Regions from separate parts of the Methylobacterium sp. AC433 genome, predicted to be linked through region 2. Evidence: riboswitches for the same ligand, from Rfam matches in the RefSeq annotation. Region 2 holds a riboswitch; each other region holds the start of a gene.
The links. A riboswitch is a leader RNA that binds a small molecule or an ion and turns the genes downstream of it on or off. The one in region 2 is predicted to bind cobalamin.
Positions count from the first base shown of each region.

Region 1: another riboswitch for cobalamin. It lies ahead of AC0IWM_RS13110 (TonB-dependent siderophore receptor); the one in region 2 lies ahead of AC0IWM_RS20755 (TonB-dependent receptor).
Region 3: another riboswitch for cobalamin. It lies ahead of AC0IWM_RS04170 (CbtB domain-containing protein); the one in region 2 lies ahead of AC0IWM_RS20755 (TonB-dependent receptor).

Region 1 covers NZ_CEEDBN010000007.1:231,477-236,087, forward strand. The annotation lists gene AC0IWM_RS13105 (acetyltransferase domain-containing protein) at 1-737, opposite strand, end outside; gene AC0IWM_RS13110 (TonB-dependent siderophore receptor) at 737-2,806, opposite strand; cobalamin riboswitch at 2,949-3,150, opposite strand; gene AC0IWM_RS13115 (ATP-binding cassette domain-containing protein) at 3,702-4,535, opposite strand; gene AC0IWM_RS13120 (lysine N(6)-hydroxylase/L-ornithine N(5)-oxygenase family protein) at 4,577-4,611, opposite strand, start outside.
Region 2 covers NZ_CEEDBN010000019.1:2,528-7,138, forward strand. The annotation lists gene AC0IWM_RS20745 (acyltransferase family protein) at 1-1,209, opposite strand, end outside; gene AC0IWM_RS20750 (DUF2934 domain-containing protein) at 1,252-1,440, opposite strand; cobalamin riboswitch at 1,600-1,804, shown strand; gene AC0IWM_RS20755 (TonB-dependent receptor) at 2,251-4,365, shown strand; gene AC0IWM_RS20760 (PepSY domain-containing protein) at 4,365-4,611, shown strand, end outside.
Region 3 covers NZ_CEEDBN010000002.1:134,660-139,270, forward strand. The annotation lists gene cobW (cobalamin biosynthesis protein CobW) at 1-665, opposite strand, end outside; gene AC0IWM_RS04160 (DUF1636 family protein) at 662-1,090, opposite strand; gene AC0IWM_RS04165 (CbtA family protein) at 1,083-1,841, opposite strand; gene AC0IWM_RS04170 (CbtB domain-containing protein) at 1,869-2,045, opposite strand; cobalamin riboswitch at 2,098-2,290, opposite strand; gene cobU (bifunctional adenosylcobinamide kinase/adenosylcobinamide-phosphate guanylyltransferase) at 2,376-2,909, shown strand; gene cobO (cob(I)yrinic acid a,c-diamide adenosyltransferase) at 2,906-3,505, shown strand; gene AC0IWM_RS04185 (hypothetical protein) at 3,505-4,221, shown strand; gene AC0IWM_RS04190 (cobyric acid synthase) at 4,218-4,611, shown strand, end outside.

The DNA of each region.
Region 1 (4,611 bases), on a different contig from region 2:
AGGATGAGGAAAGCGGCGAGCGCCGCCCCGCCGAGCGCCAGGAGCCCCGCGCGGCGGGTGGCCGGCCCGACCGGTCCGGCGAAGAGCGGCGCGAGGGCGTAGCCCGCCGCGATCACGCCGAACCAGGGCAGGACGGGATAGGAGGTGCGCGCCACGCCCCAGGGCGATCCGATGAAGCCGCGCTGGTGCAGGATCGACCAGAGCACGTAGCCGGTGTCGCCGGATTGGAGCACGAGCCCATCGAGCAGGTTGTGGCCGAGCATCACCGCGAGGGCGAAGAGGATCAGGACCAAGCGGGGCAGCCAGAGCAGGGCGGCCAGCGCCACCATGCTGAGGCCGATGGCCCAGATCACCTGAAGGTAGAGGATCGGCGGCGTCAGGCTTCGGGTCCAGGCGAGGCTGACCAGCGTCACCTCGAGGAGGATCAGCAGGAGGCCGCGCTTGAGCAGGAAGGCGCTGGCCGCACGCCGGTTGCCGTGCTTCCGGGCGTAGAGGCTGGCCGAGAGGCCGGTGAGCAGGATGAAGACCGGGGCGCAGAGATGCGAGGTCAGCCGCGTCAGCGCGAGATCGGGCGGGGTCACGGCGAGGTCCATGGGATCGCGGACCTGGGCATGCAGGTAGACGAACTCCCGCACGTGGTCGACGAGCATGAGCAGCATGACGAGGCCGCGCAGGGCATCGATCGAGACGATGCGGTCCCCCGAGAGCGGGCGGGTCGTCGGAGCGCGCTCGGCCATCAGAACCGTGCCGTGATGCTGACGGTGACCCGACGCGGTTCGCCGACGCCGACCCAGAAGCTGTTGTAGGAGCGCTCGTAATAGGTCTCGTCGAAGATGTTGTCGACGTTGATCCCGAAGCGCAGGTTCCCGTAGCGGTAGTAGGCCAGCGCGTCCGTCAGGACGTAGCCCGGCAGGCGGAAGCGCTCGTTGCCGCTGTCGCCGAGGCGCGAGCCGACGGCCCGGAACCCGCCGCCGATGCCGAAGCCCTTCCAGTCGCCGGCCTGAACCTCGTAGATGCCGAGCAGGGAGCCGCTGTGGCGCGGGATGTCGAGGAGCGGCGAGCCCACCCGCAGGACCGCGTCGCGGGTGACCGCCGCATCGATGAAGGCGTAGCCGCCGATCACCCGGAACTCCGGCGTGACCTGCCCGACGAGGCTGACGTCGAAGCCCCGGCTGCGCACGGCGCCGGCGGCGATCTGGAAGAAGAAGTCCGCCGGGTCGGTGGTCAGCACGTTCTGCTTCTCGATGTGGAAGGCGGCCGCCGTGACGCTCAGGCCGTCGAAGAGGTCGAGCTTGGCCCCGACCTCGTAGGCGAACCCGGTCTCGGGCGCGAAGGGCCGGGAAGCGCTGTCGAAGCCGGTGTTGGGGCGGAACGAGGCGGCGACGTTGCCGTAGAGGGAAAGGAACGACAGCGGCTGGTAGACCAGGCCGGCCCGCGGCGAGAAGCCGGTGCGGTCCTGCTCGGTCCGCTCGTCCGCGACCTTGTCCCGGAAGGTCTGGTTGTAGAAGTCGGTCCGGTTGCCCAGCAGCAGCTTCCATTCCGGGCTCAGGGCGACCTGGTCCTGGAGATAGACGGCCGTGTTGCCGACGTTCTCGCTGGCGCTGTAGCGACGCGTGAAGGGGGGCTTGGCCTGTCCGTAGACGGGATCGAACAGGTCGAGGGCGAAGGGGTCGAGGCGCGGGGTCGAGCGCTGCAGGTTCTCGGTGCTGTTGTAGCGCTCGTGCTCCAGGCCGAGCAGCAGGGTGTGGGCGAAGGGCCCGGTCTCGAAGCGGCCGACGAGTTCGGCCTGGCCGATGGCGACACCCCAGGTGAAGTCGTGCCGGCGGAACTCGCGCAGGAGCGTGCGGCCATCGTCGAGGATGCCGGTCGCACCAGTCTGCGGGCCCGTGAGGCTGCCGGTGTTGAAGTGGCCGGCGACCCGCAGCTGCCAGTCGGTGTTGAAGGCGTGCTCCAGCCGGACCTGCAGCAGAGCGCTCTCCGACACGGAATCGTCGCCCGGCTCACCGAAGAAGCGGGAGCGTGGCACGAGACCGAGGCGATTGTTCACCGAGACCGTGCCGCGGTCGAAGGTCTGGCGGTTGCGCAGGTACTGGGCTTCGACGGTGATCTTGGTGTCGGGCGTCACCTGCCAGCTCACCACGGGCGCGACCAGCACGCGGTCGCCGTCGACGAAGTCGCGAAAGCTGTCCTGGCGGGCGAGCACGCCGTTGAAGCGATAGAGAACGCTGCCGTCCTCGCTCAGTGCGCCGCCGGCATCCACCGTCGTGCGGGCGGTGCCGAAGCTGCCGAACAGCGTGCCCATCTCCACGAAGGGCCGGGCCACGGGCTGCTTGGTCAGGATGTTGACCGTGCCGCCCGGGTCGCTGCGGCCGTAGAGGGCACCGGCCGGGCCCTTCAGGACCTCGATGGACTGGACGTTCTGGGTGTCCGGCGCGCCGTTGTAGCCGCGGGCGATGTTGAAGCCATTCTGGAAGATGTCCTGGGTGGCGAAGCCCCGCACCGAGTAGAGGGCGAGGTTCTGGGCGCCGAAATCGTTCTGCTTGCCCACCCCCGGCACGTAGTCGAGGGCGCGCTCGACCCGGGTCGCGGCGGTGTCGACCAGGACTTCGCGGGGCACCACGTCCACCTGCTGCGGCACGTCGCGACGCGGCGTCACCGTCTTGGTCCCGCTGTAGAGCTCGGGCACCCGATAGGTCGGCGTGGCGGTGAAGGTGCCCTCGACCGAGAGCGCGTCGAGCACCACGGCGGTCTCGCCGGAGCGCGCCCCCTGGGCCGCGACGACGGAGGGGATCGCACAGGTCAACACCAGGGCGGGCCAAAACGGATTCGATGGACGACGGGACAAGACGGACGGCCTCGGCAGTGGCACGTCACCGCGAACGAGGCCGAAGCACGCGCGACGCGCATGCTCCCGCACCCGCCGGGGCACCCCGCCCAGCGCGTTTCGCGTGTGACCACGACTGACGGCAGGTCTCCTGGCTCGCGGGTCACCGCCCTCTCATCGTCTTCCCAGGTGCCGAGGCACCCAGTGACGTGTTGATGATGGGCTCGCCGCTCACAGTTGCGGGGGCAGCCGCGGCATCGGGTTTGCAACCCTCACCGCGTTCCCTTTTGATCCTCCGGGGAGGAACCGTCGAGGACAAGGAGCCCGAAGAGGCGGTTCGCCGTCAATGGCACTCCGAGGCTTTCCCATCGCATGTGCTTCGACGGTGACATGCCGGCGCTCACGACGATTGGCTCAGGGCTCCTCGGCGTCCGCATCTCGACTTCTTCGCCTCGAAGCGGACCGTCGGGACGCGCCCCGACATCCACGCGGCGTCTCGCGATCCGGACATCGGCCGGGCACGAAGACGTGCGAAGGCGGACGGAATCCAGCCTCGATACGGAGCCCACGCGCGAAACACCTTGGCCATGAGCCGAGCCCCCCTGGGCAGCGCCGCCGAGGGGATGGATCGGACGGGCTCCCGGAGCCTGCGACGGATCCGGATCGCCAGGCCCACGGGTGGACGCTGCGCTGACCGTCCGCATCCGGTACCGGCGCCCGTGAGCCGTGCGGTGCTCGGCAAGGTCGGAGGGTCGCACAGGGCGGATGTGCTCCGGCCGCAAGGCCAGGGAGGAGCCGGCGTCGCGCTGGAGGCACGCGCTTCGGTCTCCGCGCCGGGACCTCGAGCCCGTCCCGCCGTCACCGGCGATTGCGGGCTTCACCGCGTGAAGCTGATGGGCACGTCGCTGTCCGGGTGCCGGAAGATCCCCATGCGGATCCCGTAGATGGCTTCGAGGGATTCCGGCGTGAGGAGGTCGTCCGGAGAGCCGCGCCGAATGAGGCGCCCGCCGTGGAGGGCGAGGATCTCGTCGCAGTAGCGCGCCGCCAAGTTGATGTCGTGCAGGACCACCAGCACCGTGACGCCGCGCGCGTCGGCGAGCCGCCGGACCAGGGCCATCACGTCGACCTGATGCGCGACGTCGAGGGCCGAGATCGGCTCGTCGAGGAGGAGGCAGCCGGCATCCTGCGCCACCAGCATGGCGAGCCAGACCCGCTGGCGCTCGCCCCCCGAGAGGCTGTCGACGAGACGCTCGGCGAAGGCCTCCGTGTCGGTGAGGGACATCGCCTCGGTGACCATCCGGCGGTCGGCGGCACCGACCCGCCCCAGGGCTCCGTGCCAGGGATAGCGACCCATGGCGACGAGCTCGCGCACCAGCAATCCCGGCGCCTGGGGCGTCGCCTGCGGCAGGTAGGCGACGGCGCGCGCGAAGGCCCGGTCGCCCCAGGCATCGAGGGCGCGGCCCCGGAAGCTGATGCGGCCCCCGCTGGGGCGCTGCTGGCGGCCCAGCAGCTTGATCAGGGTCGATTTGCCGGAGCCGTTATGCCCCACGAGGCCGACGACGCCCCGGCTCGGCAGGTCGAGGGTGAGGGGGGCGAGGAGCTGGCGCCCGGGCACCGCGAACGACACCCCATCGAGCCGGTAGCCCACCGCGTCCCCCGCCGGCGGGACGGCCCCGGGGGCATCGGCGGGTGGAATGGCCGTGGCGATCATCCGGGATGGTCCGTCGAGGCGTGAGGTCGGGCGGGGCGGGATCAGGCCGAGGCGCGGGCCTGGGGAGCGTCCTTCA
Region 2 (4,611 bases):
GACCAGCATGAAGCCCCAGCGGATCGCGAAGGTGTGCACCAGATAGGTCGAGAACGACGCGTCCCCGAGGAGGTTCAGGGTCCTGGCGACCGGGGTCTCCGGGGCCCTGTGGGGGATCAGGCAGATCAGGATCGCCAGGACGGCCGCGCCGTGCACGCTCCACTTCGCGAAGACCGAGCGCGGCACCGAATCGTCCGTCAGGATCGCGAGGCCACCGACGAAGCAGAGCAGGAACGCGGCGAGCAGGGCGAGGCCGAGGGCGGGCGAGGTCGCCGGCAGGCGGGCGGCGAGCGTCGGGCGGAGCAGCCCGGCGAGGGCGCCTCCCAGGAAGGTCAGGATGATCGGATCGGTGCAGAACTCCAGCGTGGTCGAAGCGGACCGCGTGTCGAGCAGCGACTTCTGGGACAGCCCGATTGCGAACAGCGCGAGAAACACCGCGCAGAGCACGATGACCCCCGTCCGCTTCGCGAACAGCAGGCTGAAGGCGAAGATGAGGTAGAACAGCATCTCGTAGTTCAGCGTCCATCCCTGCGGCAGGACGGGCCGGACCTCGCCGAGGGAATTGGTCACCGGCAGGAACAGGAACGACGCGAGGATCTCGTTCATCGGGGGCAGGGGGTGCTTCCGCACGATGGCGAACAGGAGCAGCGCGGTGATGAACCAGTAGAGGGGGATCAGGCGCTGGAAGCGCTTGCGGATGAACGTGGCCGGCGCCCCCCGCCGGCCGAACGAGTCCTGCGACGTCACCATCATCAGGCAGCCGCTGATCGCGAAGAAGGTTTCGACCCCGAGATCGCCGAACATCCACGCGATGCTCTTCAGATCGATGCCGTAGATCTCTTCCGTCACGAAATACAGAAGGATATGATCCATGATCACGAACGACGCGACGAGGCATCGCAGGATCTGAATCGAATAGAGCGGCGTAGGCTTCGATGGCTGGATGGACCGATCGCGGGCACTGCTGCCGGTGTCTTGAATAAGAATCGGTATATTGACCGATAAACTCAAATCCAGGCCCCCGACATCTTGTAGGTCTGTTGCCGGCGCACCAGACAGCGTGACGCTGGATGCCCGGCATAAGCCCTGATCCGGGTCGGGGAAAGCCTCAATATTAGCATTTGGTCGTCCGATCGAGGCCACGATGCCCGATCGTGCCGCATCTCCCTCCGCCGGCGGGGCGGGACGATGGCGGCCCGGCGCGGTCACGCGGGGGCGTGACTCCAGGCGCCGGTGCCCGAGACCCGTGGCTCAGGACGCCGCGGATCGCTCCGGCTCCCGTGCGGCCGCCTTCGATTCGCTGCGGGCGCGCTCGGCGCGCAGCTCCCGCTCGGCCATCAGCCAGAACTCGACTTCGAATCCCTCGGGGCGGTGGTTGCGTTCCCAGATCTCGTGGGCGCGCTCGCGGATCCGCTCGAACGTGATCTCCTCATCGGACATCGTGCTTCCTGCTCCTTCGGTCTCGGTCACAGCGCGCCGCGTCGACGCTGGGCCAACGCTCCAGGGCGGGATTTGTCCCCGGATTCCGGTCGCCCGGCGGCTTTCCCACAGGCGGCCGGCGCCGGCACCCGACGCCGTTTGACCTGCACCCCGGAAACCGCCTAGCTTGAAGGCGACGGTTCCTCTTTATCGAGGATCAAAAGGGAACGCGGTGAGGGTTGCAAACCCGATGCCGCGGCTGCCCCCGCAACTGTAAGCGGCGAGCCCATCATCAACACGTCACTGGGTGCCTTTCGCACCTGGGAAGACGATGAGAGGGCGGTGACCCGCGAGCCAGGAGACCTGCCGTCAGTCGTGGTCACACGCGAAACGCATCGGGCGGGGTGTCCTGGTGGGTGTCGGGGCGGATGCCGTGCGGCATCCGGGCCGGCCTCGTTCGCGGTGACGTGCCACTTCGCGCGACCCGTCGCGTCAGCCGTCCCGTCGATGTCCGTCCTCGCCCGCGCCTCCCGCTTGCCCACGCCCGATCCGGCCGCCCCGCGCGGTCCGGACAGGGCTGTGCCGCGAACGGACCCGCGTCCGGCACCGCTCAGCTATTGTAACGTTATAACATACGCTTTAGCGAGGACGGCTCGTCGGCCCCGGCCGATGCCCGCGCCCTGTCCCGGTTGTCCCATGCCCGTCGCCCAGCCCCGTCTCCACACCGCGAACGACCGATGCGCGCGGCCGGATCGAGCCCCGCCGCTCCGCCGGATCCCGAGATCCCCGCCGGTCCTGCCCCTGGCGGCCCTGCTCGGCGGCCTGCTGCCGATGCCCGCCGCGGCCCAGAGCCGGGAGGTCCCGCCCACCGTGACCCTGGAGACCCTGGAGGTCTCGGGGTCAGGGCGGGGCGGCCCGCCCCCCGCCGAGGGCCTCAACCTGCGCAGCCCCGGCCGCAGCGCCAGCCGTCTCGGCCTGACGCCCCTGGAGACCCCCGCCAGCATCGACGTGATCGCGGGCGAGACCACCCGCCTGCGCGGCCAGAACACGGTCGCCGAGGCCGTCACCCAGAACGCCACCGGCATCACCACGGTGGCGTCGCCCGGCAACGGCAACGGCGCCTTCACGGCCCGGGGCTTCGCCGGCCCGAACTCGATCCAGCAGCTCTACGACGGCACCCGCCTGTTCGTCGGCGCCGGCACCGTGACCTTCCCGTTCGACACCTGGAACGTCGAGCGCATCGAGGTCCTGCGCGGCCCGGCCTCCGTGCTCTACGGCGACGGCGCCATCGGCGGCGTGGTCAACGTGGTGACCAAGAAGCCGGTCTTCACGCCCCTCAACGAGGCCCGCGCCGCAATCGGCTCGGACGGCCTCGCGCGCCTCGCCCTCGATTCCGGCGGCCCCATCGGCGAGGCCCTGGCCTATCGCCTGAACATCAGCGGCAACCGCGCCGAGGGCTGGGTCTCGCCGGACGGGAGCTTCCGCAACCTCGCGGTCTCGGGCGCCCTGACCCTGCAGGCGACCCCCGACCTCGCCGTCACCCTGAGCCATGATTTCGGCTACCAGGAACCGGCCCGCTACTGGGGCACGCCCCTCGTCGACGGGCGCATCCGCGACGCCATCCGGTTCAACAACTACAACGTCCGCGACGCGCAGATCCTTTGGACCGACAACTGGACCCAGCTGCGCACCGAATGGAGCCCGAGCGCCGACGTCACCATCCGCAACACCGCCTACCGGCTCCAGAGCCGGCGCCAGTGGCGGGACGTCGAGCAATATGCGTTCAACCGGGACACCGGGCGGATCGACCGCTCGGACTACATCGAGATCTACCACAGCCAGGAGCAGGTCGGGAACCGCCTCGATGCCACGTTCCGGGGCACCCTGTTCGGGTTCCGCAACGAATTCCTGGCCGGGTTCGACGTGAACCACATCGCCTTCCGGCACACCAACAACTTCGCCTCCGACGGGGGCGGGCTCGTCACGAGCGTCGATCCCTTCGCCTATGATCCCGGCCTGTTCCCGGCCGATGGCCGCGCCACACCCGCCTACGCCACCAGCACGCGCCAGGCCTCGGTCTTCGCCGAGAACCGGCTGATCCTGTCCGACCAGGTCTCCCTGCTGGCGGGCGTGCGCTATGACGCGCCGGTGCTGCACCGGACCAACCTCGTCACCGGCGCCGCCTTCGACCGGGATTTCCAGGCGCTGAGCTACCGCTTCGGCGCCGTCTACAATCCGACGCCGCGGCTGGCGCTCTACGCGCAATACGCCACCGCCACCGATCCCGTCGCGAGCCTGATCTCGCTCTCGCAGAGCCTGGCCAACTTCCGGCTCTCCACCGGCGAGCAGGTGGAGGTCGGCGCCAAGGGCGTGACCTGGGACGGCCGGGCGGAGTGGACGCTGGCCGGCTACCGCATCGTCAAGGACAACCTGATCTCGACGGTGCCGGGCCAGCCGACGCTCTCGACCCAGGTCGGCCGGCAATCCTCCCTCGGCGTGGAGGCGGCCCTGAGCCTGCACCTCGCCGAGGCCTGGCGCATCGACGCCAACCTGGCGCTGCTGCACGCCCAGTACGACGACTTCAACCAGGCGGTCGGCGGCGCGGTGGTGTCCTATGCCGGGCGCCAGCCCACCGACGTGCCCGAGCGCGTCGGCAACCTGTGGGTCAACTGGACCTTCGCCCCGGCCTGGGAGGCGCGAATCGGCCTGCAGCACGTGGGCGAAACCTTCAGCGACTTCGGCAACCAGGCCCCGCGCCCGACCTACACCCTGGTCAATGCCGGGCTCGACCATCAGGTGACCCCGGCGTCCCGGCTGTCCCTGCGCGCCTACAACCTGTTCGACACGGTCTACGCGATCAGCGGCAACGCCGTGAACGGGGTCGGCACCAACTGGCTGCTGGGCCGGCCGCGCTCCGTCGAGCTGGCCTACAGCGTGCGGTTCTGATGCGGCTCAAATCCCTGAAGCGCTGGCTGATCCTCGGCCATCGCTGGCTCGGCATCGCCACGGGGCTGTTCCTCGCCGCCTGGGTGCTGTCGGGACTGGTGATGCTCTACGTGGCGTTCCCGGCCCTGACCGAGGCCGAGCGCCTGTCCCGCCTCGCGCCGATCGCCTTCGACCGGGTCCGGCTCGGCCCGGACGAGGCCCTGGCCCGGGCCGGGCTCGACCCGGCCCCGGGCGGCCTCTCCCTGT
Region 3 (4,611 bases), on a different contig from region 2:
CGCGGGTCGAGGCGGCCGTGCTCGGCCTCCACCATCTTCACCGCGCGGGGCAGGTGCCCGGCCACCTCGGCGCGGACCTTGGCGCGCCCGGCCTCGTCGAGGAGGTCGGTCTTGTTCATCACCACGAGGTCCGCACAGAGGAGCTGGTCCTCGAACACCTCCTCCAGGGGATTGTCGTGATCGACGCTGGCGTCGTCCGCGCGCTGGGCGGCCAGCGCCGCCGGATCGTCGGCGAAGAAGCCGGCGGCCACGGCGGGACCGTCGATGACCGCGACCACGCCGTCCACCGTCACGCGCGAGCGGATCGCCGGCCACTGGAAGGCCTGGACCAGGGGCTTCGGCAGGGCGAGGCCCGAGGTCTCGATGAGGATGTGCTCGGGCGGATCGGCCCGGTCGAGGAGCTTGTTCAGGGCCGGCACGAAGTCGTCCGCCACGGTGCAGCAGATGCAGCCGTTGGCGAGCTCGACGATATCCTCGTCCCCGCAGCCCTCAATGCCGCAGGCGGCCAGGAACGAGCCGTCGAAGCCGATATCGCCGAACTCGTTGACGATGATGGCGAGGCGCCGCCCGTTGGCGTTCTCCACGAGGTGGCGCACCAGGGTGGTCTTGCCGGCCCCGAGGAAGCCGGTGACGATGGTGCAGGGGATCTTGGCGACGAGGGTCATTCGGCGGCGTCCGGATGGGGGGGCGCCGCGACGGGCGGCGAGGGAGCGGGGAACGGCGGGATGCGGGCGACGACGCCCTTGCGGAATTCCTGGGGCCTCGCCTTCCACGGCACGATGCCGTCCGGCGTCTCGGCATAGAGGGCGAGGCCGTCCAGGATGGTGGCGGCGGATTCCACCGGGTCGAGGTCGCCGTAGACGTAGGTCCAGCGCCCCTGCGACGCCACCGCCACCGTGCAGGGCCGCTTGCAGACCGAGAGGCATTCGACGCTCTCGACCGCGATGCCGGGGTGGCCGCCGGCGCTCACGGCCTCCTGGAGGGCGGCGAGCAGCCGCGCGCCGGCGCGCGGCTCCGACGCGTCGCCCGCCGCCCGGCAGGTGGCGCAGACGTAGAGGGTGACGGGCGCGGCGGTCTCGGGCTCAGGCATGAACGGCCCGGCTCCGGCCGAACAGGCCCCAGGCCCAGCCATAGGCCAGCCCGATCACCGCCCAGAACACGAAGGCGATGCCCAGCGAGCGCGCGGCGAACTGCGCCGCGTAGGAGGCCGGCAGGTTCGAGGCGGCGTGGCTCGCCTCCGGCGCGCCCGCGAGATGCGGCGCGACGAGGAGGACGATGCCGCCCGCGATGGTGATCGGCGCCCGCCGGATCGCGATGAGATACAGCCCCATGGCGGTGGCCGCGGCGGTCATCACCCACCAGAACTGGCGGTCGGCCAGGGGCGCGGCCTCCATGCCGGGCAGTTCCGGCGCGAGGCCGAGGGCGGGGGCCAGCGCCACCGCGAGGAAGCCCCCGATGGCGAAGCGCAGGCCCGTCTCGGGGTTGGGCTCGCGGTTGCAGGCCAGCAGGACGGCGCCGAGCAGGAGCGCGTAGCCGACGCCGCCCACCAGGGTGGCGAGCGCCGTGAAGGCCATGCGGGGCAGGCCGGGGCCGGGCTGCCAGTCGGGCGCGACCTCGCCGCCCGCCACCGAAGGATCCTTGGTGCCGTGATCGTGCCCACCGTGCACCCGCACGATCAGCGCGGCGGACGACAGCAGGGCCGGTTCAGCGGTGGAGGCCTGCGTCTCGTAGCGCTCGGCCGCGATGATGAGCGGCGAGGTGAGCGCGAGCTGCAGGACCGTCGCGACGACAGCCGCGAGGAAGCCGGCGACCAGGGCCGCCGACACGAGCCGGATGATCATGGGGGTGTCTGCCTTAAGCGGATGCGCTCAGTGGCAGGGGAAGTTCTGGCTGTGCCGGAAGTCGTGGGCCGCGTTGTGCAGCGCCATCGCGGGGGCGAAGCCCGCCATGAACACGAGGCCGAGGCCGAGGAAGGCGGCCACGAGCACGGCGCCGAGGCGCTCGTTGGTGCGGGTGCCGGTCAGGACGAGGGTGTTGGTCGACATCGCGTTCATCTCCTGGCCGCCCCGCCGGCGGCCGTCATCGAGCGGGTGGGACGATGGTCCCCTCTGGACGGCAGGTCTCCTGGCTCGCGGGTCGCTGGTCCTGCCGCCTTCCCGGATCGCTCCAGTGGCCGATGGCAGTCCCGTCTCCGCTCACAGTTGCGGGGGCAGCCGCGGTTTCAGGGTCGCCCCCTCACCGCATTCCCTTTTCACCCCGTTCCCGGGGCACCGTCCGATCCACGCTTCTACGCGGTTGCCGATCCGCTGACAACGCGACCCCGGCGGGTTTCCCGCCTTTGACCTCGAGCCCCGATTTCGGGCACAGCATTCCGCATGCCCCACCCCACGCCCCGAATGACCCTCGTGCTCGGCGGCGCGCGCTCGGGCAAGAGCGCCCACGCCGAGGCGCTGATCGAGGCGTCCCCTCGACCCTGGCTCTACCTCGCCACCGCCCGGGCCTGGGACGACGAGATGCGCGAGCGCATCGCGCTCCACCGCGCCCGCCGCCCGGACGGCTGGATCACGCAGGACGTGCCCCTCGCCTTGGCCGAGGCGGTCGCCGCCGCGACCGGGCCGGTGCTCGTCGATTGCCTGACCCTCTGGCTCACCAACCTGATCCTGTCCGAGGCCGACCTGGAGGCCGCCACCGCCGCGCTGCTCGCGGCCTGCGCGGCGGCTCCCGGCCCGGTGGTCCTGGTCGGCAGCGAGGTCGGCCTCGGGATCGTGCCGGACAACGCGCTCGCCCGCCGTTTTCGCGACGCCGCCGGGCGCCTGCACCAGCGCCTCGCGGCGCAGGCGGACCGCGTGGTGCTCACGGTGGCGGGCCTTCCCCTGATCGTGAAACCCCAACCCGGAGCCACCCCATGACGGACGCCGAACGCCATCGCGAGAAGATGGAGAAGCGCAAGGCCGTGCAGGACGCCGAGGTCGCGGAGAAGACGATCGAGAAGGGTCTCCTCATCGTCAATACCGGCCCGGGCAAGGGCAAGACCACGGCGGCTCTCGGGTTGATGCTGCGGGCGCTCGGCCACGGCTGGCGGGTCGGCGTGGTGCAGTTCATCAAGGGGGCCTGGGACACGGGCGAGAAGCACGCGCTGAAGGCCTTCGGCGATCGGATCGACTGGCACACCCTCGGCGAGGGCTTCACCTGGGAGACCCAGGACAAGGCCCGCGACATCGCCGCTGCCGAGCATGCCTGGGCCAAGGCCCTCGACCTGATGGCCGACCCGACGATCCGCCTCGTGGTGCTGGACGAGCTCAACATCGCGCTGCGCTACGACTACCTGGACCTCGACGCCGTGGTGGCAGTTTTCCGGGCGCGCCGGCCGGACCTCCACGTCATCGTCACGGGGCGCAACGCCAAGCCGGCCCTGATCGAGGCCGCCGACCTCGTCACCGAGATGGGCAGCGTGAAGCACCACTTCGCCGCCGGGGTGAAGGCGCAGGAGGGGATCGAGTTCTGATGCGGGTGGCCATGGTTGCGGTCGCGCTGTCCACGCTGACGGGACCCCACGGGCTCCGCGCCGATCCCGCGCCGGCCTGGCCCGCCACCTATCTCGGCCGCGTCGAGGCCCTGGCGGTGATGGAAGGGCTGAACGCCCGGCTGCTCGCCAGCCGCTCCGCCACCGCGACCCTCGAAGGGTGGTGCGCCGAGCATGGGATGGCCGCCACGCCCCGGCTCGCGGCGAACCTGCAGCGCGGGGTGGACAAGCCGGCCTCGGACGAGACCCGGCAGCGCCTGAATGCCGGCTCGGACACGGTCCTCCGCTACCGTCAGGTGAGGCTCGCCTGCGGCGATCACGTCCTGTCGGAGGCGGACAACTGGTACGTGCCGGAACGCCTGACGCCGGAGATGAACCGCCTTCTCGAGACGACCGACACGCCGTTCGGCCGGGCGGTCCAGGCCCTCGGCACGACGCGGCAGACCGTCGGTGCGGAGTTCCTGTGGCAGCCCCTGCCGCTAGGGTGGGAGCAGGCGCCGCCCCCGGCGGCGACCTGCGGCGCCCTCGCGATCCCCGACCACCTGTTCCGGCACCGGGCCGTGCTGTTCACGGCGGAGCGGGTGCCGTTCGCGGAGGTCGTCGAGACCTACGGCGCCGCCGTCCTGGCCTTCCATCGCGCCGCGCGGCCGGCCGATCCGGCCTGCGCCGCGCCCCCGTCGGAGCGGCCTCGGCCATGACCCGCGCCATCATGATCCAGGGCACCGGCTCGGATGTCGGCAAGTCGCTGATCGTGGCCGGTCTGTGCCGGGTCTTCGCGCGGCGCGGGCTCGCCGTGCGGCCCTTCAAGCCGCAGAACATGTCGAACAACGCCGCCGTCACCGCCGATGGCGGCGAGATCGGGCGGGCGCAGGCGCTGCAGGCGCGGGCGGCCGGGGTGGCGCTCTCGGTGCACATGAACCCGGTGCTGCTCAAGCCCCAGAGCGAGACCGGCAGCCAGGTCGTGGTCCAGGGCCGCATGGTCGGCACCGCCAGGGCGCGCGACTACCAGGCCTGGAAGCCGCGCCTCCTCGCCTCCGTGCTGGAGAGCTTTTCGTACCTGAAGGCCGAGGCCGACCTCGTGGTGGTGG